Regions from separate parts of the Streptomyces sp. AC602_WCS936 genome, predicted to be linked through region 3. Evidence: riboswitches for the same ligand, from Rfam matches in the RefSeq annotation. Region 3 holds a riboswitch; each other region holds the start of a gene.

The links. A riboswitch is a leader RNA that binds a small molecule or an ion and turns the genes downstream of it on or off. The one in region 3 is predicted to bind cyclic di-AMP.
Region 1: another riboswitch for cyclic di-AMP. It lies ahead of KUM03_RS03895 (transglycosylase SLT domain-containing protein); the one in region 3 lies ahead of KUM03_RS15225 (M23 family metallopeptidase).
Region 2: another riboswitch for cyclic di-AMP. It lies ahead of KUM03_RS08220 (M23 family metallopeptidase); the one in region 3 lies ahead of KUM03_RS15225 (M23 family metallopeptidase).

Annotation. Positions count from the first base shown of each region.
Region 1 covers NZ_JAGMUF010000008.1:239,824-247,783, reverse strand. Annotated here, with positions in the region: gene KUM03_RS03910 (glycosyltransferase family 2 protein) at 1-1,141, opposite strand, end outside; gene KUM03_RS03905 (GNAT family N-acetyltransferase) at 1,203-2,267, opposite strand; gene KUM03_RS03900 (HAD family hydrolase) at 2,544-3,353, shown strand; gene KUM03_RS03895 (transglycosylase SLT domain-containing protein) at 3,407-3,898, opposite strand; cyclic di-AMP (ydaO/yuaA leader) riboswitch at 3,903-4,070, opposite strand; gene KUM03_RS03890 (polyprenyl synthetase family protein) at 4,770-5,780, shown strand; gene KUM03_RS03885 (DUF2092 domain-containing protein) at 6,044-7,303, shown strand; gene KUM03_RS03880 (ABC transporter ATP-binding protein) at 7,343-7,960, shown strand, end outside.
Region 2 covers NZ_JAGMUF010000017.1:109,462-117,421, forward strand. Annotated here, with positions in the region: gene KUM03_RS08200 (GTP-binding protein) at 1-319, shown strand, start outside; gene KUM03_RS08205 (DNA topoisomerase (ATP-hydrolyzing) subunit A) at 338-2,794, opposite strand; gene KUM03_RS08210 (pitrilysin family protein) at 3,115-4,482, shown strand; gene KUM03_RS08215 (pitrilysin family protein) at 4,479-5,867, shown strand; cyclic di-AMP (ydaO/yuaA leader) riboswitch at 6,059-6,223, shown strand; gene KUM03_RS08220 (M23 family metallopeptidase) at 6,236-7,000, shown strand; gene KUM03_RS08225 (GntR family transcriptional regulator) at 7,221-7,916, shown strand.
Region 3 covers NZ_JAGMUF010000039.1:119,640-127,599, reverse strand. Annotated here, with positions in the region: gene trmB (tRNA (guanosine(46)-N7)-methyltransferase TrmB) at 1-242, shown strand, start outside; gene KUM03_RS15235 (PrsW family intramembrane metalloprotease) at 291-1,664, shown strand; gene KUM03_RS15230 (aldo/keto reductase) at 1,707-2,651, opposite strand; gene KUM03_RS15225 (M23 family metallopeptidase) at 2,796-3,827, opposite strand; cyclic di-AMP (ydaO/yuaA leader) riboswitch at 3,839-3,995, opposite strand; gene KUM03_RS15220 (PP2C family protein-serine/threonine phosphatase) at 4,244-5,443, opposite strand; tRNA gene KUM03_RS15215 (tRNA-Met) at 5,595-5,668, opposite strand; gene KUM03_RS15210 (dihydrofolate reductase family protein) at 5,724-6,854, opposite strand; gene KUM03_RS15205 (hypothetical protein) at 6,926-7,315, opposite strand; gene KUM03_RS15200 (hypothetical protein) at 7,321-7,611, opposite strand; tRNA gene KUM03_RS15195 (tRNA-Lys) at 7,777-7,849, opposite strand.

The DNA.
Region 1 (7,960 bases), on a different contig from region 3:
CCAGCCCGCCCGGCACCCGCGCGAGGAAGGCCGGCAGCAGCGCGGGCCGGTTCACCAGGATCGCCGTGAGGTACGCGGTGAGGCCGGCGCCGTAGCCGTACGCCTGCGTCTCCAGGTCCCGCCAGGTCTCCCGGTGGTGGTGCCAGACCAGCGCGCTCGGCGTGTACCGCAGCCGCCGCCCCTCGGCGAGGACGCGGACGAACCCGTAGAGGTCGTCGCCGCCACGCGCCCGTGTGCCCGCGCCGGTCGCCGGGTCGAAGCCGCCCACCGAACGCAGCACCGCCGTGCGGAAGGCCATGTTGGCGCCGGAGCCGAAGCGGCCCGCGGTGAACGGGAACAGCGGCTCGCCGGCGGGCGGGTGCGCCGGGTCGTACGTGCGCGGGGTGAACCCCTTCGCGAAGCCGCCGTGGCTCTCCAGCAGCACCTGGGCGGGGGTGCGCAGCCGCGCGGGCAGGATCAGCCCCGTGGTACAGCCCAGTCCCGGGTCGGTGGCGAAGGGCGCGGTCAGTTCGGTGAGCCAGCGCGGGTCGGCGACCACGTCGTCGTCGGTGAAGGCGACCACCTGGCCGCGTACGGCCGCCAGGCCCCGGTTGTGCGCGATGGCGAGTCCCGGCACCGGTTCGCATACGTACCGCACCCGCTCGCCGTACTTCCGCTCGACCAGTTCCCGGGTCTCCTCGGTCACGGGCGCGTTGTCGACGACGACGACCTCGAAGTCCGGGTGGTCCTGGGCGAGCAGCGAGTCCAGGGCGCGGGCCAGTTGGCCGGCGCGTTCCCGGGTGGCGACCACGACACTGGCGGACGGCGGCACGGGCAACGGCTCCGGCGGCGCCTGCGGGGGCAGCTCCCGGGCGAGCCCGGCCAGCACCGCCACCGGGTCCGCGCCGTCGGGCACCTGCCCGAGGAGGGTGCCGACGGGCTGCCCCGCACGTCTGACCAGTACGAACACCGAACCGGGCGTGACCGGTGGGCCGCCCGGCCCCGGTCTCAGCGCTACGCCCTCGTCGCCAGGGTCGCCCCCCGCCCCCGCCGCCCCCCGAGCACCGGGCAGATCCAGTTCGGCGACCTGCACCGGCCCGATGCCCAGGAACTGCTCGATCTCCCGCCGTGTCTCCCGCCGCGCACGCCGCCCACCGGCCATGCGCCCACCCCCTCGTGGTTGCCCTCTGCATCCCGAAACATCCCGAACGACCTGCGCGCCGTCACGACCGGCGCAGCCGGCCCGCTCCCCGCAGCGTCCGCACCGCCAGCGACGCCAGCCGCGGCCTCCCGCGCACGAAACCGTGCGCGCGGCGGACCGGTTCGCGGCCCAGCCAGTGCAGCGCGGCGCCCGCTCCCGGACGCGTCGCCGCGCCCTCGTACACGGGCAGTTCGCCGGTCTTCAGCGAGTCCTTGTACTCCGCCGGGCCCCGCCCCATGTCGAGCATGCCGATGCCCTCGGCAGCTGCGGCCTCGGCCATCCGCAGGTGCAGGACCAGCCCCGGCGAGTACTTGGCGAAGTCCGGGTCGTACGCCGGGAACCAGCACGCCAGGACCGTCGCCGAGCGCAGCCCGAAGTGGGCGGCGATCGGCCGTCCGCCGGCGTAGAGCACGGACAGCGTGCCCGTGCACTCGGTCGCCCGGGTCCCGGCCAGCCGCCCGACGAGCCGGGTGATCCACTCCTGGGCGAACCGGTCCCGGCGCCCCGTCCTGCGGTATTGCGCCGATTTCCAGCCCATGAGGGCGCGCAGCGCGGCCGGGTCCCGCTCGTCGAAGACGAAGCGCACGTCCCCGACCTGGCGGCCGAGCCGGCGCTCCTTGGCGAGGGTCGTCTTCAGGAACTTCGGCGACCGCGCGCGCAACGCGCTCTCGTACGCCGCGTACCCCTGCTCCACGTCGATGACGTAGGTGGCGTGCTCCTCGGCGGCGTGCGGCACGAACAGTCCCTGCTCCGCCTCCAGGTTGTCGAAGGCGAAGCTGGACAGGGAGCAGGCCCGCAGCAGTCGGCGGGTGTCCGGGGCGAGGTCCTGGCGGAGCACCGCCCCCTGGCAGTCCGACACCCCGAGCCCGATCGCGCGGCCCTGCCCCAGCGGCCCGCGCTCGTGCGGCAGGAAACCCGCCGCCTCGCCGCCGTCGTACACCACCGCCACCCGCGCCCGCGGCCGTACCCGGCCCACGACCTCGGTGAACTCCGGTTCCATGAACGGATTGCGTGGTGCCGACGACTTGGCGCGCAGCTCGCGCCAGCGTTCCCGTTCCCCCTCGCCCAGTTCCTCCGGCCTGAGCACACGCACACGTCCGCTGTTCAACCCGACCCCCCGATCAAGTCCCCCCTGGACACAAGGAAGGTACCTCCGGGGCCGCCCGGCCGGTAGGCAGCGGACCATCTTGTTGCCAACCGGTGCACAGGCCTTTAACCGGCTTTAGCCGATGATGTGCCAGGTTTCGGACACGTTCGGGCGTCGTCGTGCGTAGTCGGACGTACTCGCGGCGTCCTCGTTCGGAAGCGGTCCGGAAGCGGTCGCGGGTGAGTCGGGCACGTGCCGCGTCCGTATTCTCTGATCATGGACCGCACCGCATATTCACTCGTCGCCACCGACCTCGACGGCACGCTGCTCCGCGGCGACGACACGGTCTCCGACCGGTCGCTGGCCGCGCTGGCCCGGGCGGCCGGCGCCGGTGCGCGGCACCTGGTGGTGACGGGGCGGCCGGCGCCCCGGGTGCGCCCCCTCCTGGACCGCCTCGGCTGCACGGGGCTCGCGGTGTGCGGACAGGGCGCGCAGGTGTACGACGCGGGCGCGCACCGGATGCTCTGGTCGGTCACCCTGGACCGGGAACTGGCCGAAACCGCGCTCGGCAAGATCGAGGCGGAGGTCGGGCAGGTGTACGCCGCGGTCGACCAGGACGGGGTGGACGGCCTCACCCTCATCGAGCCCGGGTACCTGATGCCCCACCCGACGCTGCCCGCGGTGCGCGTCGACCGGCGCGACGAACTGTGGGCCACGCCGATCAGCAAGGTGCTGCTGCGTCACCCCGACCTGTCCGACGACGAGTTGGCGGCGACGGCGCGCGCGGTGGTCGGCTCGCTGGCCACGGTCACCATGTCGGGTCCGGGGACGGTGGAGCTCCAGCCGTGCGGCATCACCAAGGCGACCGGCCTCGCGCTGGCCGCCGAGCGCCTGGGAGTGGGCCGGCGGCGGACGATCGCCTTCGGGGACATGCCCAACGACATCCCCATGTTCCACTGGGCGGCCCACGGCGTCGCCATGGCCGGCGCCCACCCCGAACTCAAGGCGGTCGCCGACGAGGTCACCACGACGAACGAGGACGACGGCGTGGCCGTCGTCCTCGAACGGATCTTCAGTACCTCTTAGCGCAGCTCAGCTCAGTACGCGCCTGGTACGGCTCAGTACGCGCCTGGTACGGCTCAGTACGCGCCGAAGACGTTGTCGATCGAGCCGTAGCGGTCGGCCGCGTAGTTGCAGGCGGCGGTGATGTTGGCGACCGGGTCGTACGGGTCCCAGGAGGTGCCGGGCACGTGGTACGCCTGGAAGGTCGGGTCGATCACCTGGAGCAGGCCCTTGGACGGGGTGCCGTTGACGGCGTTGATGTCCCAGTTGTTGATGGCGAGCGGGTTGCCGGACGACTCCCGCATGATGTTGCGGTGAATGCCCTCGTACGTGCCCGGGATGCCGTGCTGCGCCATGACGTCCAGCGACTCCCGGATCCAGCCGTCGAGGGTGTTCGAGTACGTCGTCGTGGCGGTGGCTGCGGCCGGCGCGGCGGCCGGGGTGGCCGCGGAGGCGCTGGTGGCACCGATGAGCGGCAGGGCGAGCACCGCGGCGCCGGTGCCGGCGACAGCGAGCTTGCGGGCGAGGCGGCTGGTGCGGGCGTGACGGTTCTGACCGTTGGCAGACATGCTGAGTCCCTCTCCTTACGCCTGCGAGGTGAGCTGTCGGGTTCGGGCGGGGAGGTGCCCGGCCGGGCCCTGACGGGCACGGCTTCACCCCTAGCCGCTCCGGTGGTGACCGGTGCGGCGACTTACCTGGGTCCCCCGCTCCTGCCGGCGAGTGTGTTGGCGGATGACTGTGCGTCCGGGCGGTGGCAGGATTCGGCGTCCGCCCGACAGGCCGGGAACGTATGCGAGAGCACATGTCCGGAACAAGTGCAGGAATCACCCAACGCGCCTGTTGACCTTGGTCTGGGGCATTTGGGGCGCTTGATCCTTTGCGGCTGCCAAGCTTCAACTCGCTTGCGGGGCAAAGGGAGGGCGCAGTCGGCGGCCGGGTTGCCTGCGGGCGGCGTGAAGTGAGCCAACTCACCGCCCTCAACAAGAGCGGCAAATCGGGCATTCAGCTTAAGTGTGAGTCAATCGTCCGCAGGTTGGGAGGGCTTCGGAGGCGGGTGCGTGGCCGGTTCGGGGTGCCGTCGGGTGGGCTTCGTATTCGGCCGCCGCGCCGTCCGGTGTTCACGAGCGCGTCGTGCGGGCATGCGTTCGTATCGGATACGTATCGGAGGGAGGGCCGAGTGGGTGACGTACTCGGAGTGCGGGCCGTTGGGAGGAGTGATGTGATCTTCGGTGGCGGCTTTCGGCCTCGAGGATGTCGATCGATATCTGCTCATATCGCCTGATCAAAAACATACCGCGCATGATCCGATACCGACCGGCCTGTAACGGTGGGCGCTAGCGGTGATCGAAACGTGACCGGATACGCTGACTTGAGTGGTGGCAGCGACCTATCGACAAACCAGGTAATCGCCAGTAGACACCAGCAGACAGGAGACCCCTCGTGACCGTCGTCGGGCCGTTCGGGCTGAGCGTGCGGGACCAGGCTCTGGAAGCCGATGTCCAGGCCGGATTGGTTGCGGTCGAGGAAGGGTTGCTTGAGGCAACCAAAAGCGAGGTGCCCTTCATCACGGAGGCCGCCCAGCACCTGGTGCGGGCCGGCGGCAAACGGTTCCGGCCACTGCTGGTGATGCTCTCGGCCCAGTTCGGCGACCGCTACGCCCCCGGCATCGTGCCCTCGGCCGTCGTCGTCGAGCTGACCCACCTCGCCACCCTGTACCACGACGACGTGATGGACGAGGCCGCTGTGCGCCGCGGGGTGTCGAGCGCCAACACCCGCTGGGGCAACTCGGTCGCCGTCCTCACCGGCGACTTCCTCTTCGCCCGCGCCTCCCAGATCCTCGCCGACCTCGGGCCCGAGGCGGTCCGCGTGCAGGCCCTGGCGTTCGAGCGGCTGGTCACCGGCCAGATCCTCGAGACGGCCGGACCGCAGGACGGACGTGACCCGGTCGACCACTACCTGGACGTGCTGGGCGGCAAGACGGGGTCGCTGGTGGCGGTCTCCTGCCGGTTCGGCGCGATGATGTCCGGCGCCGACGAGACGGTCGTCGACGTGCTCACCCAGTACGGCGAGCGGCTCGGCGTCGCCTTCCAGCTCGCGGACGACGTCCTGGACATCGCCTCCGACTCCCACGAGTCCGGCAAGACCCCCGGGACCGACCTGCGCGAGGGCATCCCGACCCTGCCGGTGCTGCGGCTGCGCGAGCGCGCGGAGCGGCTGGGGCTCGCCGAGGACATCGCCCTGTCCGAGCTGCTCGACTCCGACCTGAGCGACGACGTCCGGCACGCCGAGGCGCTGCGCCTGCTGCGCGCCCACCCCGCGCTGGAACAGGCGCGCAAGGACACCGTCCGGTACGCCAGGGACGCCCGGGCGGCGCTGGCCCCGCTGCGGGAGTGCGAGGCGAAGTCCGCGCTGGTGGAGCTGTGCGACGCCGTGGTGCACCGGGCCGGCTGAACGCGCGGCGCGGTGACCCGCCTCACGTCGTAGGCGTACCCCGCCCCCTACGGGCCGGGGGAGGCGCGGCCCGTCCGTGTCATCCCGCAGGAGTACGCGGAGTTGAGTCCGCGGTCTGACGCTTCTTCCCGGCCGATTTGGTCAGATGGACACCACGGAAAACACCAATCCTCACCGATTCGGGTGAGAATGGCGGCTCACGGGTGAGACGACGAGTGCGAGGTCGCGAGACAGCCGCCGCCGACGACGGAGGTAGGGCACAGATGGCACCGATCGATTCCGACGACAACAGGACCGCCGGGGAGGGCGAGGACTCGCGCGCCGGACGGCGCAAGGCCGCGCGCTACGTCGTCCCGGTCGCGGTGATGGGAGTGGCGGCCGCGACGATCGGGCTCGTCCCCGCGATCGCCGACTCCGGGGACCCGGACCTCCCGAAGGTCACGGCGGAACAACTCATAGAGAAGATCGCCAAGTCGGACGTCGAGCAGCTGTCCGGCACGGTGAAGATCACCACGGATCTGGGCCTGCCGAACCTCGGTGGCCTGGAAAGTGGCCTGATGTCCGGTATGTCCGGCGCGCCGGGTGCGGCCGGTGAGGAAGGCGGCTCCGCCGCCGACCCGTCGGCCAAGCTCACCGAGCTGGTGTCCGGCACCCACACGCTGCGGGTCGCGGCGGACGGCCCCGACCGGCAGAAGCTTTCCCTGCTGGAGAACGCCGCCGAGTACAGCCTGATCCACGACGGCAAGGACGTCTGGGGCTACGACAGCGCGTCCAACGAGGTCTACCACTCGACCACGTCCGAGGCGGCCGGGCAGTCGGAGAAACAGAAGAAGCCGGAGAAGCAGTCGAAGCCGGAGCAGGACGTCCCGGCCACGCCGAAGGACTTCGCCGACCAGGCCCTCAAGGCGGTCGACGACACCACCTCCGTCACCGTCGACGGCACCGCGCAGGTGGCCGGCCGGGACGCCTACCGACTGGTGATCGAGCCCAAGCAGGAGGGCTCCACGGTCGGCGCCGTCAGTATCGCGGTGGACGCGAAGACCGGCATGCCGCTGAAGTTCACGCTCACCCCGGCGAGCGGCGGCGCCGCCGTCGTGGACGTGGGCTTCACCCAGGTCAGCTTCGCGAAGCCGGACGCGTCGACCTTCGACTTCACCCCGCCCAAGGGCGCGAAGGTCACCGAGGGCGACGAGATGGCCGGGGCGCCGGAGCACGGGCGCGAGACAGCCGGCGCCGACCTGGCCGGGGAGCTGGACGGCCTGGAGGTCATCGGCGAGGGCTGGAACTCCATCGCCACCTTCGACACCGGGGGCCAGGGCCTGCCCACGGCCTCCGCGGGCGGCGACGCCGGTGCCCTCGGCGGCTTCCTCGGCTCCTTCGGCGACCAGGTCAAGGGCGACTTCGGCTCCGGCACGGTCTTCAAGACCCGCCTGGTCAACGCCCTGATCACGGACGACGGCAAGGTCTACGCCGGTGCCGTCACCAAGGACGCGCTGGTGAAGGCGGCCGACGCGGCGCAGTAGACGCCGGACCGTAGCAGGAGCGACGAGGAGAGGGAGCCGATGGCCGAACCGTCCGCCACGGAGCGTAAGCACCCGGAGCGCGGGAGCGGGGACGACGCCGTCATCTCCACTCGCGCCCTCACCAAGCGCTACCGCGGCGGACAGCTCGCCGTGGACGGTCTCGACCTGGCCGTCCCGGCGGGCAGCGTCTTCGGCTTCCTCGGCCCCAACGGCTCCGGCAAGACCACCACCATCCGCATGCTGATGGGCCTGATCGAGCCCACCTCGGGCACCGCCGCCGTACTCGGCAGACCGGTCCCGCGCGACGCCCGCGCGGTACTGCCCCAGGTCGGCGCCCTCATCGAGGGCCCGGCCCTGTACGGCTTCCTCTCCGGCCGCGACAACCTGCTGCGTTACGACGCCGCCGACCCGACCGCCGACCCCCGCACCCGGCGCGAACGCGTCGCCGCCGCGCTGGACCGGGTGGGCCTCGCGGCGGCCGCCGGCAAGAAGGCGAGGGCGTACTCGCTCGGCATGAAGCAGCGCCTCGGGCTCGCCGCGGCGCTGCTCCAGCCGCGCCGCCTGCTGGTCCTGGACGAGCCCACCAACGGACTCGACCCCCAGGGCATGCGCGAGATCCGCACACTGGTGCGCGAACTCGCCTCCGACGGCACCACG
Region 2 (7,960 bases), on a different contig from region 3:
CCCCGAGGGCCTGTACCGGATCAAGGGCTACGTCGACTTCGGCCCGTACGACTCGCGCAACCGCTACGCCGTCCACGCCGTCGGACGCTTCCTGCGCTTCTACCCCGAGCCCTGGCCCCCCGGCGAGCCCCGCCGCACCCAGCTGGTGCTCATCGGCTCCGGCATCGACGCCCCTGCCCTCGGCAGACGACTCGACGCGTGCCGCAGGGGCGCCGACGCCCCACCCGCCGACGAGCACGGCATGTGGGGCGTCCTTCGCTACGTACTGGACCCCGAGGGGGCGGAGCAGAGCGGCGAGGAGCCGCCGCTCATGCCCTGATCACACCTGACCTCCTCGTCAGGCCGGACCCGCCACCACCGAAACCGTCTTCGGCAGCGACACGCCCGAGCCGTCGCGGCGCGGGTCGATCTCCGGGAGCTGGGCCGGGGAGCCGTTCTTCTGCGCGGCGAGCGCCGGGACGGCTCCGGCCCAGGCGAACGCCAGGCAGTCCTCGCCCTTCAGGAACCGCTGGCAGCGCACGCCACCCGTGGCGCGGCCCTTGCGCGGGTACTGGTCGAAGGGGGTGAGCTTGGCCGTGGTCTGGACGGAGTCGTCCAGCGTGCCGCGCGAACCGGCGACCGTGAAGACCACCGCGTCCGCGGCCGGGTCCACCGCCGTGAAGGAGATGACCTTCACGCCCTCGGCGAGCTTGACGCCCGCCACGCCGCCCGCCGGACGGCCCTGCGGACGGACCTGGGAGGCCTGGTAGCGCAGCAGTTGGGCGTCGTCGGTGATGAAGACCAGGTCCTCCTCGCCGGTGCGCAGCTCGGCGCCGCCGACGATCCGGTCGCCGTCCCTGAGGGTGATGACCTCCAGCTCGTCCTTGTGGGACGGATAGTCGGGCACCACTCGCTTGACCACGCCCTGTTCCGTGCCGATCGCCAGCCCCGGCGACGACTCGTCCAAGGTGGTCAGGCAGATGACCGTCTCGTCGTCCTCCAGGGACACGAACTCCGCGAGCGGCGCGCCGCCCGAGAGGTTCGGCGTCGGCATGGACTCAGGGAGCTGGGGCAGGTCCACCACGTTCACCCGCAGCAGCCGCCCGCCGGAGGTCACCACGCCCACCTCGCCGCGTGCCGTGGCGGGCACCGCCGAGACGATCAGGTCGTGCTTGACCCGCTTGGCCTTGGCGTCCGTGACCAGGGGCTCGTCGTTCACCGTGCGGGCGAGCAGACCGGTCGAGGACAGCAGCACCCGGCACGGGTCGTCCGCCACCTGGAGCGGAACGGCGGCGACCGGCGCCCCGGACGACTCCAGCAGGACCGTGCGGCGGTCGGTGCCGAACTTCTTGGCGACCGCGGCCAGTTCGGCCGAGACCAGCTTGCGCAGCTCCGCGTCCGAGTCGAGGATCCGGGTCAGCTCCTCGATCTCCGCGTTGAGCCGGTCCTTCTCGGCCTCCAGCTCGATGCGGTCGTACTTGGTGAGCCGGCGCAGCGGCGTGTCCAGGATGTACTGGGTCTGGACCTCGCTCAGCGAGAAGCGCTCCATCAGGCGCTGCTTGGCCTCGGCCGAGTTCTCGCTGGAGCGGATGAGACGGATGACCTCGTCGATGTCCACCAGCGCGACGAGCAGGCCCTCGACCAGGTGCAGACGGTCCCGGCGCTTGCCTCGGCGGAACTCGCTGCGGCGCCGCACCACGTTGAAGCGGTGGTCGAGGTAGACCTCCAGCAGCTCCCTGAGGCCCAGGGTGAGGGGCTGGCCGTCCACCAGGGCGACGTTGTTGATGCCGAAGGACTCCTCCATCGGCGTCAGCTTGTAGAGCTGTTCGAGGACCGCCTCGGGCACGAAGCCGTTCTTGATCTCGATGACCAGGCGCAGACCGTGCTCGCGGTCGGTGAGGTCCTTGACGTCCGCGATGCCCTGGAGCTTCTTCGAGCCGACCAGGTCCTTGATCTTCGCGATGACCTTCTCGGGGCCGACCGCGAAGGGCAGCTCGGTGACGACGAGGCCCTTGCGGCGGGCCGTGACGGTCTCCACGGACACCGTCGCGCGGATCTTGAACGTGCCGCGGCCGGTCTCGTAGGCGTCCCGGATGCCGGGCAGGCCGACGATCCGGCCGCCGGTGGGCAGGTCGGGGCCCGGCACGTGCTTCATCAGCGCGTCCAGGTCTGCGTTCGGGTACCGGATGAGGTGCCGGGCGGCCGCGATGACCTCGCGCAGGTTGTGCGGCGGCATGTTCGTGGCCATGCCGACCGCAATGCCGGAGGCGCCGTTGACCAGCAGGTTGGGGAAGGCGGCGGGCAGCGCCACCGGCTCCTGCTCCTGGCCGTCGTAGTTCGGGCCGAAGTCGACGGTGTCCTCGTCGATGGACTCCGTCATCAGGCCGGCGGCATCGGCCATCCGGCACTCGGTGTACCGCATGGCGGCCGGCGGGTCGTCGTTGCCCAGCGAGCCGAAGTTGCCGTGGCCGTCCACCAGGGGCACGCGCATCGAGAAGGACTGGGCCATGCGCACCAGGGCGTCGTAGATCGACGCGTCGCCGTGCGGGTGCAGCTTGCCCATGACCTCGCCGACGACGCGGGCGCACTTCACGTAACCGCGCTCGGGCCTGAGGCCCATCTCGTTCATCTGGTAGACGATGCGGCGGTGCACGGGCTTGAGGCCGTCCCGGGCGTCCGGCAGCGCACGGGAGTAGATGACCGAGTACGCGTACTCGAGGAAGGAGCCCTGCATCTCGTCGACGACGTCGATGTCGAGGATCTTCTCCTCGTACGAGTCGTCGGGCGGCGGGGTCTTCGTACTACGGCGGGCCATCGCTGCCGGCTCCTTGCTGAAGCGTGAACGGTGATCTGACGCGGTCCATTGTGGACCGCGGCACTGACAGCGACCGACCAGGACCCGTCACGGGCTGCCCGGCCCGGCGCTGCCCGCAGAGTACGCCCTCGTTCCGCACGCCCGTCCCCGGGCCGCCGACCCCGTTCTCGCTCTCGGCGTACGCGGTCCGGGAACTCCACCGGCCGCCCGCACGCTTGCATACAGTGGCAGGATCGGCAGGATCGGCGGAATTCCGCAGTTCCGACCAGTGTTTCCACCCGGCTGACTCCGCTCAGCATTCCGCGATCGAAGGGACGTACATGCCCATGGGTCACACGGCCACAGCCCAGGCAGACTCCGGCGGCCTGACAGCGACCGAGCACCGCCTGGCCAACGGCCTGCGCGTGGTGCTCTCCGAGGACCACCTGACCCCGGTCGCGGCGGTGTGCCTCTGGTACGACGTCGGTTCGCGCCACGAGGTCAAGGGACGTACCGGCCTGGCTCACCTTTTCGAGCACCTCATGTTCCAGGGCTCCGCCCAGGTCAAGGGCAACGGCCACTTCGAACTGGTGCAGGGCGCCGGCGGCTCGCTCAACGGCACCACGAGCTTCGAGCGCACCAACTACTTCGAGACCATGCCCGCCCACCAGCTGGAGCTCGCCCTCTGGCTGGAGGCCGACCGCATGGGTTCCCTGCTGGCCGCCCTGGACGAGGAGTCCATGGAGAACCAGCGCGACGTCGTCAAGAACGAGCGCCGTCAGCGCTACGACAACGTTCCGTACGGCACCGCCTTCGAGAAGCTCACCGCCCTGGCCTACCCGGAGGGGCACCCCTACCACCACACGCCGATCGGCTCGATGGCCGACCTGGACGCGGCGACCCTGGAGGACGCGCGGGCGTTCTTCCGCACGTACTACGCGCCGAACAACGCGGTGCTGTCCGTCGTCGGCGACATCGACTCCGAGCAGACGCTCGCCTGGATCGAGAAGTACTTCGGCTCCATCGCCTCGCACGACGGCAAGCAGCCCCCACGGGACGGCTCACTGCCCGACATCATGGGCGAGCAGCTGCGCGAGGTCGTCGAGGAGGAAGTCCCGGCCCGCGCCCTGATGGCGGCCTACCGCCTGCCGGAGGACGGCACGCGCGCGTGCGACGCGGCCGACCTGGCCCTCACCGTCCTGGGCGGCGGCGAGTCCTCCCGCCTCTACAACCGGCTGGTGCGCCGCGACCGCACGGCCGTCGCCGCCGGGTTCGGCCTGCTGCGGCTCGCCGGAGCGCCTTCCCTGGGGTGGCTGGACGTGAAGACGTCCGGTGACGTCGAGGTGCCGGTCATCGAGACCGCCATCGACGAGGAGCTCGCCCGGTTCGCCGAGGAGGGCCCGACGGCCGAGGAGATGGAGCGCGCCCAGGCGCAGCTGGAGCGCGAGTGGCTGGACCGCCTGGGCACCGTCGCGGGCCGCGCCGACGAACTGTGCCGCTACGCCGTCCTGTTCGGCGACTCCCAGCTCGCCCTCACCGCCGTGCAGCGGGTGCTCGAGGTGACGGCCGAGGAGGTCCAGGAGGTCGCCAGGGCCCGCCTGCGCCCCGACAACCGCGCGGTGCTCGTCTACGAGCCCACCGCCCCCGCCGACGAGACCGCCGCCGACGCGGACGACGCCACCGACGAGAACGAGGAGGCGGCCAAGTGACCGAGCTCGCCACCATGGACTTCCACTCCCAGCCGCAGGGCGGCGAGCCCAAGCCGTGGGCGTTCCCCGCCCCCGAGCGCGGCAGCCTCGACAACGGCCTCACCGTGCTGCACTGCCACCGGCCCGGCCAGCAGGTCGTCGCCGTGGAGGTGCTCCTCGACGCGCCCCTGGACGCCGAGCCCGCCGGACTCGACGGCGTCGCCACCATCATGGCGCGCGCCTTCTCCGAGGGCACCGACAAGCACTCCGCCGAGGAGTTCGCCGCCGAGCTGGAGCGCTGCGGCGCCACCCTCGACGCGCACGCCGACCACCCCGGCGTCCGGCTGAGCCTGGAGGTGCCCGCCTCGCGCCTCGCCAAGGCCCTCGGCCTGCTCGCCGACGCCCTCAGGGCACCCGCGTTCGCGGACGGCGAGGTCGAACGCCTGGTCCGCAACCGGCTCGACGAGATCCCGCACGAGCTGGCCAACCCGGCCCGCCGCGCGGCCAAGGAGCTCTCCAAGGAGCTGTTCCCAGCCGGCTCACGCGTGTCGCGCCCGCGCCAGGGCACCGAGGAGACGGTGGCGAACGTCGACTCCGCCGCCGTACGGGCCTTCTACGAGAAGCACGTGCGTCCCGCCACGGCCACCGCCGTGGTCGTCGGCGACCTCACCGGCATCGACCTCGGCGCGCTGCTCGGCGACACCCTGGGCGCGTGGACCGGCTCCGCCGCCGAACCGCGCCCCGTGCCCCCGGTGACCGCCGACGACCGGGGCCGGGTCGTCATCGTGGACCGTCCCGGCGCCGTCCAGACGCAGCTGCTGATCGGCCGCACCGGCGCCGACCGGCACGACCGCGTCTGGCCCGCACAGGTCCTCGGCACGTACTGCCTCGGCGGCACCCTCACCTCCCGCCTGGACCGCGTGCTGCGCGAGGAGAAGGGCTACACCTACGGCGTACGGGCATTCGGGCAGGTCCTGCTCTCCGCGCCCGACGGCACCGGCGCCGCGATGCTCGCCATCAGCGGCTCCGTCGACACCCCCAACACCGGCCCCGCGCTGCAGGACCTGTGGACGGTGCTGCGCACGCTCGCGGAAGGCGGACTCACCGACGCCGAGCGCGACGTCGCCGTGCAGAACCTGGTGGGCGTGGCGCCGCTGAAGTACGAGACGGCGGCGGCCGTGGCGAGCACGCTGGCCGACCAGGTCGAGCAGCACCTGCCCGACGACTACCAGGCCGCGCTCTACCGCCAACTCGCCGCCACCGGCACCGTGGAGGCCACGGCGGCGGTCGTGAACGCCTTCCCGGTGGACCGCCTGGTGACGGTGCTCGTCGGCGACGCCGCGCAGATCAAGACGCCCGTCGAGGCCCTCGGCATCGGTGAAGTCACCGTGGTGTCGGCCGAGTAGCGCCACGCGCGCGTGGCGGCCCTGGTGACCCGAGTGTCACCAGGGCCGCCGTTTGTCCGAATTGAGGGAGAGACGGCCCGTCTGCCCTGTGGCATGCGCTACAAAAAGCTTGTTGCGTTTGAGGATTGAAGGCAGCCGCGCTTAGCGTCTTCCGGGCTGTTCGTCAGGCAGTACGCCGCACCCGCGGCACCGGACAGTCATCGCCGAGTCCCCGTACGGCGCGAGCCAGGGGAGCCGGGGACCCACCGCAGTCCCTGGGGTGAATCGGACGCCCGCGCGTGCAGCGAGGGGGCCCGTAGGAGACCTTCCACCTCCGAACCCGTCAGCTAACCCGGTAGGCGAGAGGGAAGGAAAGGAACAGCCTCTACATGGCGTTCACGCGCGCCACCGGGAAGCACCGCCGTCCCAGCCGGATGCACCGCACCACCGCCCGCGCGGCGGGAGTCGCGGCCCTCGCCACCACCGGCGTCGTCGGCACCCTCGCCGCACCGGCGCTCGCCGCGGAGCCCGAGGCGGAGCAGACCGGGATCACCCCGGTCATCTCCATCGGCGACTCCATAGCCGACGAGATCGACGCCCAGGCCGCTGCCCAGGAGCAGGCCGCCCAGCTCGCCGCCGCCCGCGAGGCGGCCCGGGAGGCCGCGCGCGAGCGGGCCGCCGAAGCGGCCGAAGAGGCGCGCGAGGCCAAGGAGCGCGCCGCGCGGGAGGCGGAACGCAAGCGCCTCAACACCTTCGTGTCGCCGATCACCGCCTCGTACGTCTCCACCGCCTACCAGGCCGGCAGCTCCCTGTGGTCCTCCGGCAGCCACACCGGGATCGACTTCCACGCCTCCACCGGCACCACCGTGCACGCCGTCGGCGTCGGCACCGTCGTCGAGGCCGGCTGGGGCGGGGCGTACGGCAACCAGGTCGTGGTCAAGATGCACGACGGCACGTACACGCAGTACGGCCACCTGTCGTCCATCGGCGTCTCGGTGGGCCAGTCGGTCTCCGCGGGCCAGCAGATCGGCCTCTCCGGTGCCACCGGCAACGTCACGGGACCGCACCTGCACTTCGAGGCCCGTACGGGCGCCGAGTACGGCTCGGACATCGACCCCGTCGCCTACCTCCGCTCCCACGGCGTGAACGTCTGACGACGGACCGCTGACGGCAAGGTTCGGTAAGGTTCTGGAAAGGCCCCGGCTCCCTGAGCGGGGGCCTTTCGCATTTCCACGTGTGGTCCGGGAACGCGACCGCTGTCCAAAAAATGTCCATGAAATCCGGCCCGCCGTCGGATATCCGCTTGACTGGCCTAGAGTCACTGAACACGCGTCAATCGTCGACGTTTCACGGGGATCAAGGCGGAGGTCGGGCATGCGTATTCCGGCGCACTCGGTGTGCACGGCGATCCGGGACGACATCGTCGCCGGTGTCCACGGGCGCGGCGGCCGCCTCACCGAGGAACTCCTCGCCCGCCGCTACGGAGTCTCCCGCGTCCCCGTCCGCGAGGCCCTGCGCACGCTGGAGGCCGAGGGCTTCGTGGTGACCCGGCGGCACGCGGGCGCGTGCGTCGCGGAACCCACCGAACAGGAGGCCGCCGACCTGCTGGAGACCCGTGCCCTCCTGGAACCCCTGGGCGCCGCACGGGCCGCCCGGCGTCGCACCGATGCCCACCTCAAGGTGCTGCGCGGGCTGGTCAGGCTCGGTCAGGAACGTGCCGGGCAGGGCCGCGGCGAGGACTTGCGCGCACTGGACGGGTGGTTCCACGAGACCCTCGCCCAGGCCGCCTGCAGTCCCTCCCTGGCGTCCCTGCTGACCCAGTTGCGCCGCAAGATCGCCTGGATGTACGCCGTGGCGGCGCCGGCCGATCCGGCGGGCTGCTGGGCGGAGCACGGCGCGATCACCGACGCGGTGGCCCGGGGCGACGGCGAGCGCGCGCGGGCGCTCATGGCGCTGCACACCGAGCGGTCCGCTCCCGCGTACCGACTGCGGTTCGCCCCCGAGGGCGGGCGGACCGAGAGCGTGAGGAATTCGCAACGTGCCGTAAACACGCCGAGCCTGCGGTATTAACACGCGGCCCATATACAAGAGGTATTGATTGAAGGGGTATTTTG
Region 3 (7,960 bases):
CGCTGGCCGCGGCCCGGCTCGCGCCGGGGGCCGTCCTGCACTGCGCCACCGACTGGGAGCCGTACGCCGAGCAGATGCTCGAGGTGCTCACCGCGCACTCCGACTTCGAGAACACCGCGCCCGGCGGCGGATTCGCGCCGCGTCCCGCCCACCGGCCGCTGACCCGTTTCGAGGGCCAGGGGCTGGACAAGGGTCATGTGGTGAACGACTTGCTCTTCCGCCGCGTACCGCACACCGAATAGCCCCGCGACCAGCACCCGGAGCAGCCCCCACCGGTTAGGGTCCATGCCGTGGCCACCTGTCCCCCGTACCCGACGAATCCGCCGCGTCCGCACTGGTGGCAGCGCGCCTGGGTGCGTTACGGGGCAGTGGCCACGTTGCTGGCGACATCCGGCCTGGTGATCCTGGCCCTGGTGCGTGAACAGACCGGCACCCAGGGCTTCCTGGTCGGACTCGGCCTCGCGGTGCTGCCGGTGCCGCTGCTCATAGCCGCGTTCCGCTGGCTGGACCGGGTCGAGCCCGGCCCCTGGCGGAACCTGCTGTTCTGCTTCGCCTGGGGCGCCTGCGCCGCCGCCCTGATAGCGATCATCGCCAACAGTTTCGCGACGAGATGGATCGCCACGGCCACCGCCGACCCGGCCGGGGCCGACACCCTGGGCGCCACGGTCATAGCGCCCGTCGTCGAGGAGTCCGCCAAGGCCGCCGCCGTCCTGCTGGTCTTCCTCTTCCGCAGGCGGGACTTCACCGGCATCGTCGACGGCGTGGTCGTCGCCGGCGTCACCGCCACCGGCTTCGCCTTCACCGAGAACATCCTCTACCTGGGCAACGCCTTCGGCACCGACCAGCTCACCGGCGACAGCGGCTTCGCCTCGGTCACCGCCGCGACCTTCTTCGTCCGCGTCGTGATGTCGCCCTTCGCCCACCCGCTGTTCACCGTGCTCACCGGCATCGGTTTCGGCATCGCCGCCCTCTCCACCGGCCGGCACCGCCTGCGCCGCGCCCTGCTCCCGCCGGCCGGCCTGCTGCTCGCGATGGGCGTGCACGCGCTGTGGAACGGTTCGGCCGCGTTCGGCGAGTACGGCTTCCTCGCCGTGTACGGGGCGTTCATGGTGCCCTGCTTCGGCCTGCTGACCTGGCTGGTGATCTGGACCCGGCAGCGCGAACTGCGCACGGTGCGCACCGAGCTGCCCGCGTACGTCATGGCCGGCTGGCTGGCCCCGGCGGAGCCGCACGCGCTCGGCTCGATGCACGCCCGCCGCCTCGCCCGGCAGTACGCCCGCCGGCACGCCGGGAAGCAGGCCGCGCGGGCGGTGGCGCAGTACGAGGCGTACGCGACCTCGCTGGCGTTCCTGCGGCGGCGGGGGCGAGAGGGCCGCGCGGGCGCCGACTTCGCCCTGCGGGAACGGGAACTGCTGGGCGCCCTGTGGCAACGCCGCGAGGTGGCGCGCCCGGCGCTGGACCACGCGGCCCGCGTCACGGCTCCGCCACCGGTCGCCGCCTGGCCGGGGCACGGGGCGTACGGGGCGCAGGGGATGTACGGCGCCCGCGCCGGGCACGGCACGTACGGCAGCGCTTACGGATACGCGGGCCCGTGGGCTCCGGCCTTCGCAGCGGCCCCGTCACCGACCCCGTACCCCGTGTCCGTCCGGCCCCCGTACCCGTAGGCGCCGTACCCCCGGCCCCACCCCCACCGGCCGTAGCGTGCCTCAGGCCGACGCCTCCGTCAGCCGCCCGGTCTCGTCCTCAGTCAGGGTCAGCTCCGCCACTCCCAGCAGCGCCGGCAGCTGCTCCACCGTGCGCGCGGACGCGATCGGCGCGGCCACCGTCGGCTGTGCGGCCAGCCAGGCCAGGGCGACCGTGGCGACGGGGGCGTCGTGGGCTTCGGCGATCTCGTCCAGGACCGTGAGGACCCGCTGCCCGCGCTCGCTCTCCAGGTGCTTGGCGGCGCCGCCCGCGCGCGGGCTGTCGACCCTCGCGCCGGGCCGGTACTTGCCGGTGAGGAAGCCGGACGCGAGGGCGTAGTAGGGCACGGCGGCCAGCCCGGCCCGCTCGGCGAGGTCGCGCAGTCCGCCCTCGTAGGTGTCGCGCGAGACCAGGTTGTAGTGGGGCTGGAGTGCCACGTACCGGGCGAGGCCCTCGCGGTCGGAGAAGTCCAGGGAGGCGGCGAGCCGCTCGGCGGAGATGTTGGAGGCGGCGATGTGCCGGACCTTGCCCGCCCGCACCAGTTCGTCGAGCGCGCCGATGATCTCCTCGACCGGCACCTCGGGCTTGTCGAAGTGGGTGTAGTAGAGGTCGATGTGGTCGGTGCCAAGGCGGCGCAGGGAGGCGTCGGCGGCGGCCTTGATGTTCGCGGCGCTCAGTCCCGGGTACTCGGGGTGCTGGCTGACCTTGGTGGCGAGGACGACGTCGTCACGGTTGCCGCGGGCCTCGAGCCACTTGCCGAGGAGGGTCTCGGACTCGCCGCCGCTGTTGCCGTCGACCCATGCGGAGTATGAGTCGGCGGTGTCGACGAAGTTGCCGCCCGCCGCGGTGTAGGCGTCGAGGACGGCGAAGGAGGTGTCCTGGTCGGCGGTCCAGCCGAAGACGTTGCCGCCGAGGGCGAGGGGGAAGACCTCCAGGTCGGAGGAGCCGAGCTTGCGCAGAGAAGTCATGTACTGCGTCAACGAGCCCGACGGATCCCGGGATTCCGGCAGCGGGGCAAAGATCCCGCAAACCGGCAGCCCTGACGTCGGGGGGTCGCCGTCAGGACCGCCGGGGATCAGGAGTGACGACCGGCGTGTGCGGTGCGGTGCGGCTCAGGGGGTGAGGCCCTTGCTCTGCAGCCATGCCATCGGGTCGAGGCTGCCGCCGCCGGCCGTGTGGACCTCCATGTGGAGGTGGGCGCCGGTGACGTTGCCGGTGGCGCCGACGCGGCCGATGACGTCGCCGGTGGTGACCTCCTGGCCGACGCTGACGTTGATCGAGGACTGGTGGGCGTACCAGATCTCGGTGCCGTCATCGAGGGTGAGCACGGTCTTGTAGCCGTACGACCCGTCCCAGCCGGCCGATGTGATCGTGCCGCTGTGCACCGCCTTGAGCAGCGTGCCCGTGGGGGCGGCGAAGTCGAGGCCGGTGTGGTGGCCGGACGACCAGTAGGGGCCCGCCTGCCCGAAGGTGGAGGAGATCGTGTACGAGGAGGTGGGCAGCGTGTACTGCTTGGCCAGCTTCGCGAGCCGCTCGGCCTCGGCCTTCTTCGCGGCTTCCTCCTCCGCCTTCTTCTTGGCGGCGGCGGCCTTGGCCTCGGCCTCCTTCTCCGCCTTGGCGGCGGCTTCCGCGGCCTTCTTCTCGGCGGCGGCCGCGGCCTCGGCGGCGGCCTTGCTCTCGACCTGGGCCTGCTGCTGCTCGGCCTGCGCCATGATCCGCGCACGCAGCGACTCGCCGGCGTCGGCGGTGGTCTCCTGGCCGGTGCCGGCGGAGGCGGCGGCGATACCGCTGAGCGGGGTGGCGGAACCCTCGGGCTCGGGCTCCTCGTCGGAGAGGATCGAGCCGACGTTCGGCAGGTCCGGCATGGAGATGGACACCGGCGGCTTGCCGGTCTGCGCGCTGGCCATGCCGCCCGCGCCGACGGCGGCTATGACACCGACACCGAGGACGGTGGAGCTGCGGGCGAGTCCGCCGCGCTGCTTGGCGACGCGGTGCCGGCCGCGCACGGGGCGGATGGACTCCGCGGTGGGGTTCCACTCCTCCCAGGGGCCCTCTTCGGCGCGGTGGACGTCGTAGCCGAAGGTGTCGGTGTCGTGCCCGCTGGGCACGAACGGGGCCTCGGGGGCAGGCCGGTTGGACGCCACGTGGGCGTACTCCTTTCCTTCCTTTCGCCTACCGGGTTAGCTGACGGGTTCGGAGCAGGAAGGTCTCCTACGCGCGTATATCCGCCGTGACTGGCACGGCGTCATACGCCCGATTCACCCCAAGTGGTGGTTCCCCGGTTCCCTTGCGGGATTCGGCGCGTGCGCACGGAGCCGCCTTCTGTGACGGCTGGGACGACCGCGCTGCGTTATCGAACGTTAATAGACGCGGGCCTCGGATTCCAAGCCGTTCCGCTTGATCATTAACGAAACCCGGGTGGACACAGGCCTCATGGATGGTTAAATCCGGGCGAGTTGACCACTCCTCAGTGCCCCTTCGGCACCACTTTCCGCAAGCACCTCACCTGACGGTATGTCAGTTGTTATGCGGAGGGCGCTCGCTTCATCACGGGCGGTGATCAGGGCCGTCGTACGGCGAGCAGCGCCATGTCGTCGGCCATGCCGCCCCCGGAGTGCCTGCGCACGTCCTCGGCGAGGGTGCCGAGCAGTTCTTCCGGGTGCCGGAACACGCAGCCGGCGAGCCGCTCGTGCGGGTCGTAGAACTCGCCCCGGTCGTCGCGGGCTTCCGACAGTCCGTCGGTGTACAGCAGCAGCGTGGCCCCGCCGGGGAACGGGGCCTGTTCCGCCCGGTCGGGCCACACGCCCAGTTCCCCCATCCCGAGCGGCAGCGCCGACTCCCGGGCGGGCAGCGGGCGCAGGGTGCCGTCGGCGTAGAGCAGCAGCGGTGGCGGATGCCCCCGGTTGAGGACGCGGACGACCCCGTCGCCGTGCGGGAGTTCGGCGAGTACGGCGGTGGTGAACCCCTCGAAGGCGTCCAGCCCGTCGCGCCGGGTGCCCTCGCGGGCCAGCGCCCGCTCCAGCCGCTGGGCCACCGCCTCCAGCGTCGTCTCCTGTTCGGCGGCCTCCCGGAATGCGCCGATCACGACGGCGACGGCGGCGACCGCGCCCATGCCCTTGCCCCGCACGTCGCCGACGATGAGCCGGATGCCGCGCGGGCTGTCCTGCACCGCGTACAGGTCGCCGCCGATGAACGCGTCGGCCTGCGCCGCCTCGTAGCAGGCGGCGATCTCGAAGCCGCCGATCCGCTCGGCGGGTTCGGGCAGCACGGCCCGCTGGGCGGCCTCGGCGATCTCGCGGACGGAGACGAGCCGCTCGCCGGTGCGGCGGACGAAGGCGTTGACGAGGACGGCGAGCGCGGCCACCGTCGTGATGGTGATCAGCTCCGTGAGGGAGTCGACGTAGTGGATGACGTCCTTGCTCAGCTGGAGCCCGACGACGGCGGCGACCACGGCGGCACTGGTGAGCGCCGTGCCGCGCCGCGAGTACACCGCGGCGGCGACCAGGGGCGCGGCCGTGTAGAGGGGGCCCGCGGTGAAGTAGCGGGGGGTGAAGATGTCGTACAGGACGGCGACGACGATCAGCAGGACGGGCAGCAGGCGCACGAGGACCCGCCCGTACGAGCGGCGGCGGTGCTGCTCGGCCTCGGACGGCAGGACCTCGACGGTGTCGCCCAGTCCGGGGTCGGGCACGGGATCGCCGGGGAGCCGGCCGTCGGCCCTGGCGTACGCCCCCTCGTCGTCCACGTCACCTGGCCGCACCACTCGTCTCCCGCCACCCCGCACGTCCACGCCGCTTGCCGCCTGGTCCTCCAGGTTTCCGGGAGTGGAGGCGGGGGGCGAGTCGTGAGGGCCGACCGGGTGAACGCACCGAGGGCCGGAATCCTCATGGATTCCGGCCCTCGGCCTTCAGTAGCGGGGACAGGATTTGAACCTGCGACCTCTGGGTTATGAGCCCAGCGAGCTACCGAGCTGCTCCACCCCGCGTCGTTGTGTCTCCACTGTACGTCATCCGGGGGGCGGAATGCACATCCGTATCTCCCTACCTCTCCAGATGGCGGTTCGGCGCCTTCGCCCGCCCCTCGTAATCGGGCAGTACGACGACGGTGGCGCCCTGCGCGGCGAGCACCCCGCTGCCGTCCGCGCCCGGCACGAAGGTGTCCGGCTCACGCCAGGCCGTGACCACCCGGCGCACCCCCGCGTCGAGGATCAGCCGGGCGCACGGGGCCGGCCGGGAGGCGCGGCGGGCGCACGGTTCCAGGCTGGAGTACACGGTGGCGGTGGCGAGCCGCGGATCGCCGGGGTCGGTCTTGGCCAGCGCGGCCTCCTCCGCGTGCACCACGGCGTCCCCGCCCTCCCGTGAGTGCCCCCGCGCCAGCTCCGTCCCGTCGGCGGCGACCACGACCGCCCCCACGCTGAACGCCGTCGCCGACGGCGGGCACAGCTCGGCCAGCTCGCAGGCGAGCGCCAGCCAGTGCCGGTCGGCGGCGGTCACCCGGTCGCCGGTGCCGGGCGCGGTCGGCAGGTACCGCGTCAGTACGACGTCCTCGATGCGCCGCGCCTCCACGAGCCTGAGCCGCCCGCTCTGATAGCCGCCGGGCCCGAACAGCCGGGGCGCGTCCGGGTCGCCCACGAGGAGCGGCGCGAGCACGAGCTGCAGCTCGTCGGCGAGCTCCCGCCGCAGCAGCTGGGTGTGGACCGTCCCGCCGCCCTCGACCATCAGCCGCCCCACACCTCGCCGGTCGTGCAGATACTCCAGCGCCGTCCGCCAGTCGAGCACGGCACCGAGCGGCACGATGTCGGCCGCGATCCCGAGCGCGTGGGCCCGCCGGGCGCCCTCGTCCGTGGTCAGCAGCACCTTCTCCCCGCCCGTGTGCCAGAACCTGGCCTCCGGGTCCAGCTCGCCGGTGGCGCTGACGGTGACCTTGAGGGGGTACTCCGCCCGCCCCGCCGCGACCCGGGCGGCCCGCCGCTCGGCCGAGTTCACCAGCAGCCGTGGATTGTCGGCCCGGATCGTGCCGGCGCCGACGAGGATCGCGTCCACGGAGGCCCGTACCTCGTCGACCCGGTCGAAGTCGGCGGGCGAGGAGAGCAGGAGCCGTTCGGGGCCGGTGTCGTCCAGGTAGCCGTCGAGGGAGACGGCGGCGGAGAGGAGGACGTAGGGGAGGGACATGGGGCGTACTCCGGGGACGGACGGGTGGGGCGGGCCTCGATCATCGCCACTCCCACCATGATCTGCGATGGTCACTCGAAGTCGCCGTTGACCCACGCGAGAAGGCGGGCGCGCTTCTTGTAGGAACAGGCGGTGTAGTCCGTGCCGGACGTCACGGGCGTTCCGGCCTCGGCCCGCAACTCGTAGCCGTGGTCGCTGGGGCCGTACTCGCCGTCACGGCGACCGTCCAGGTCGTCGGCCCAGTCGAGGAGACCGAAGTCCAGGTCGAGGCCCATGTTCTCGAGGTAGCGGCCGGGGTCGGCCGGCTCCACCGGCGCGAGGCGGGCGTCGTCCCCGGCGGTGGCCCGGTCCTCGAGGCAGCCGTCGGACCGCACGGGCTGGCCGAGCCACCATCCGGCCAGGAACACGGCGTACAGAGTGGTGACGACGCCGATGCGGCGGAGGGTTATCCAGGTGGGCATCCCGTCTAGCCCCACTCGCCCCCGAACCAGGCCCGGAGGCGTGGGCGTTCGCTCGTGTCGTTGGTGCAGGCGACGGCGTAGGAGGTGATCGCGATGCTCATCGTGGCACGGCCGGCCTCGACCGAGAAGTCCGGGGGGATGCCGGTGGGGCCGGCTGTGGGCGTGGGCGTGGGCGTGGGGGACGGTTCGGGGCCGTACCGTTCGGCGGCCCGGTCGAGGGCGGCCTGGTCGGTATGGCACTCGGGAGTCACCGGCTGCCCCAGGTACCAGCCCGCGACGAAGACGCCGTAGACCACGGCGGCGGCGCCGAGGCGGCGCGGGGTGACGACCCTGCGGGGGCGGAGGTCAACCCCGTCTAAGCCGGGGGGTGTTGTACGCATGTCGAAGGACTTTACCGCCGGGCCACGGTGCGCATGACAAAGACCCCAGCTCGTTGACTCTGTGAGCTGGGGTCCGGCCGGTAGGCCCTGTGGGACTCGAACCCACAACCAATGGATTAAAAGTCCACTGCTCTGCCAATTGAGCTAAGGGCCCAGGGGGTGCCGCGCGGTGTTGCGTGATGTTGCCATACCGAGCATAGCCCGACGCGGCCGGGACTCCGATCGGGTATCCGGGTCACGGCCGCGTCGGGCTCGTCGTACTCGT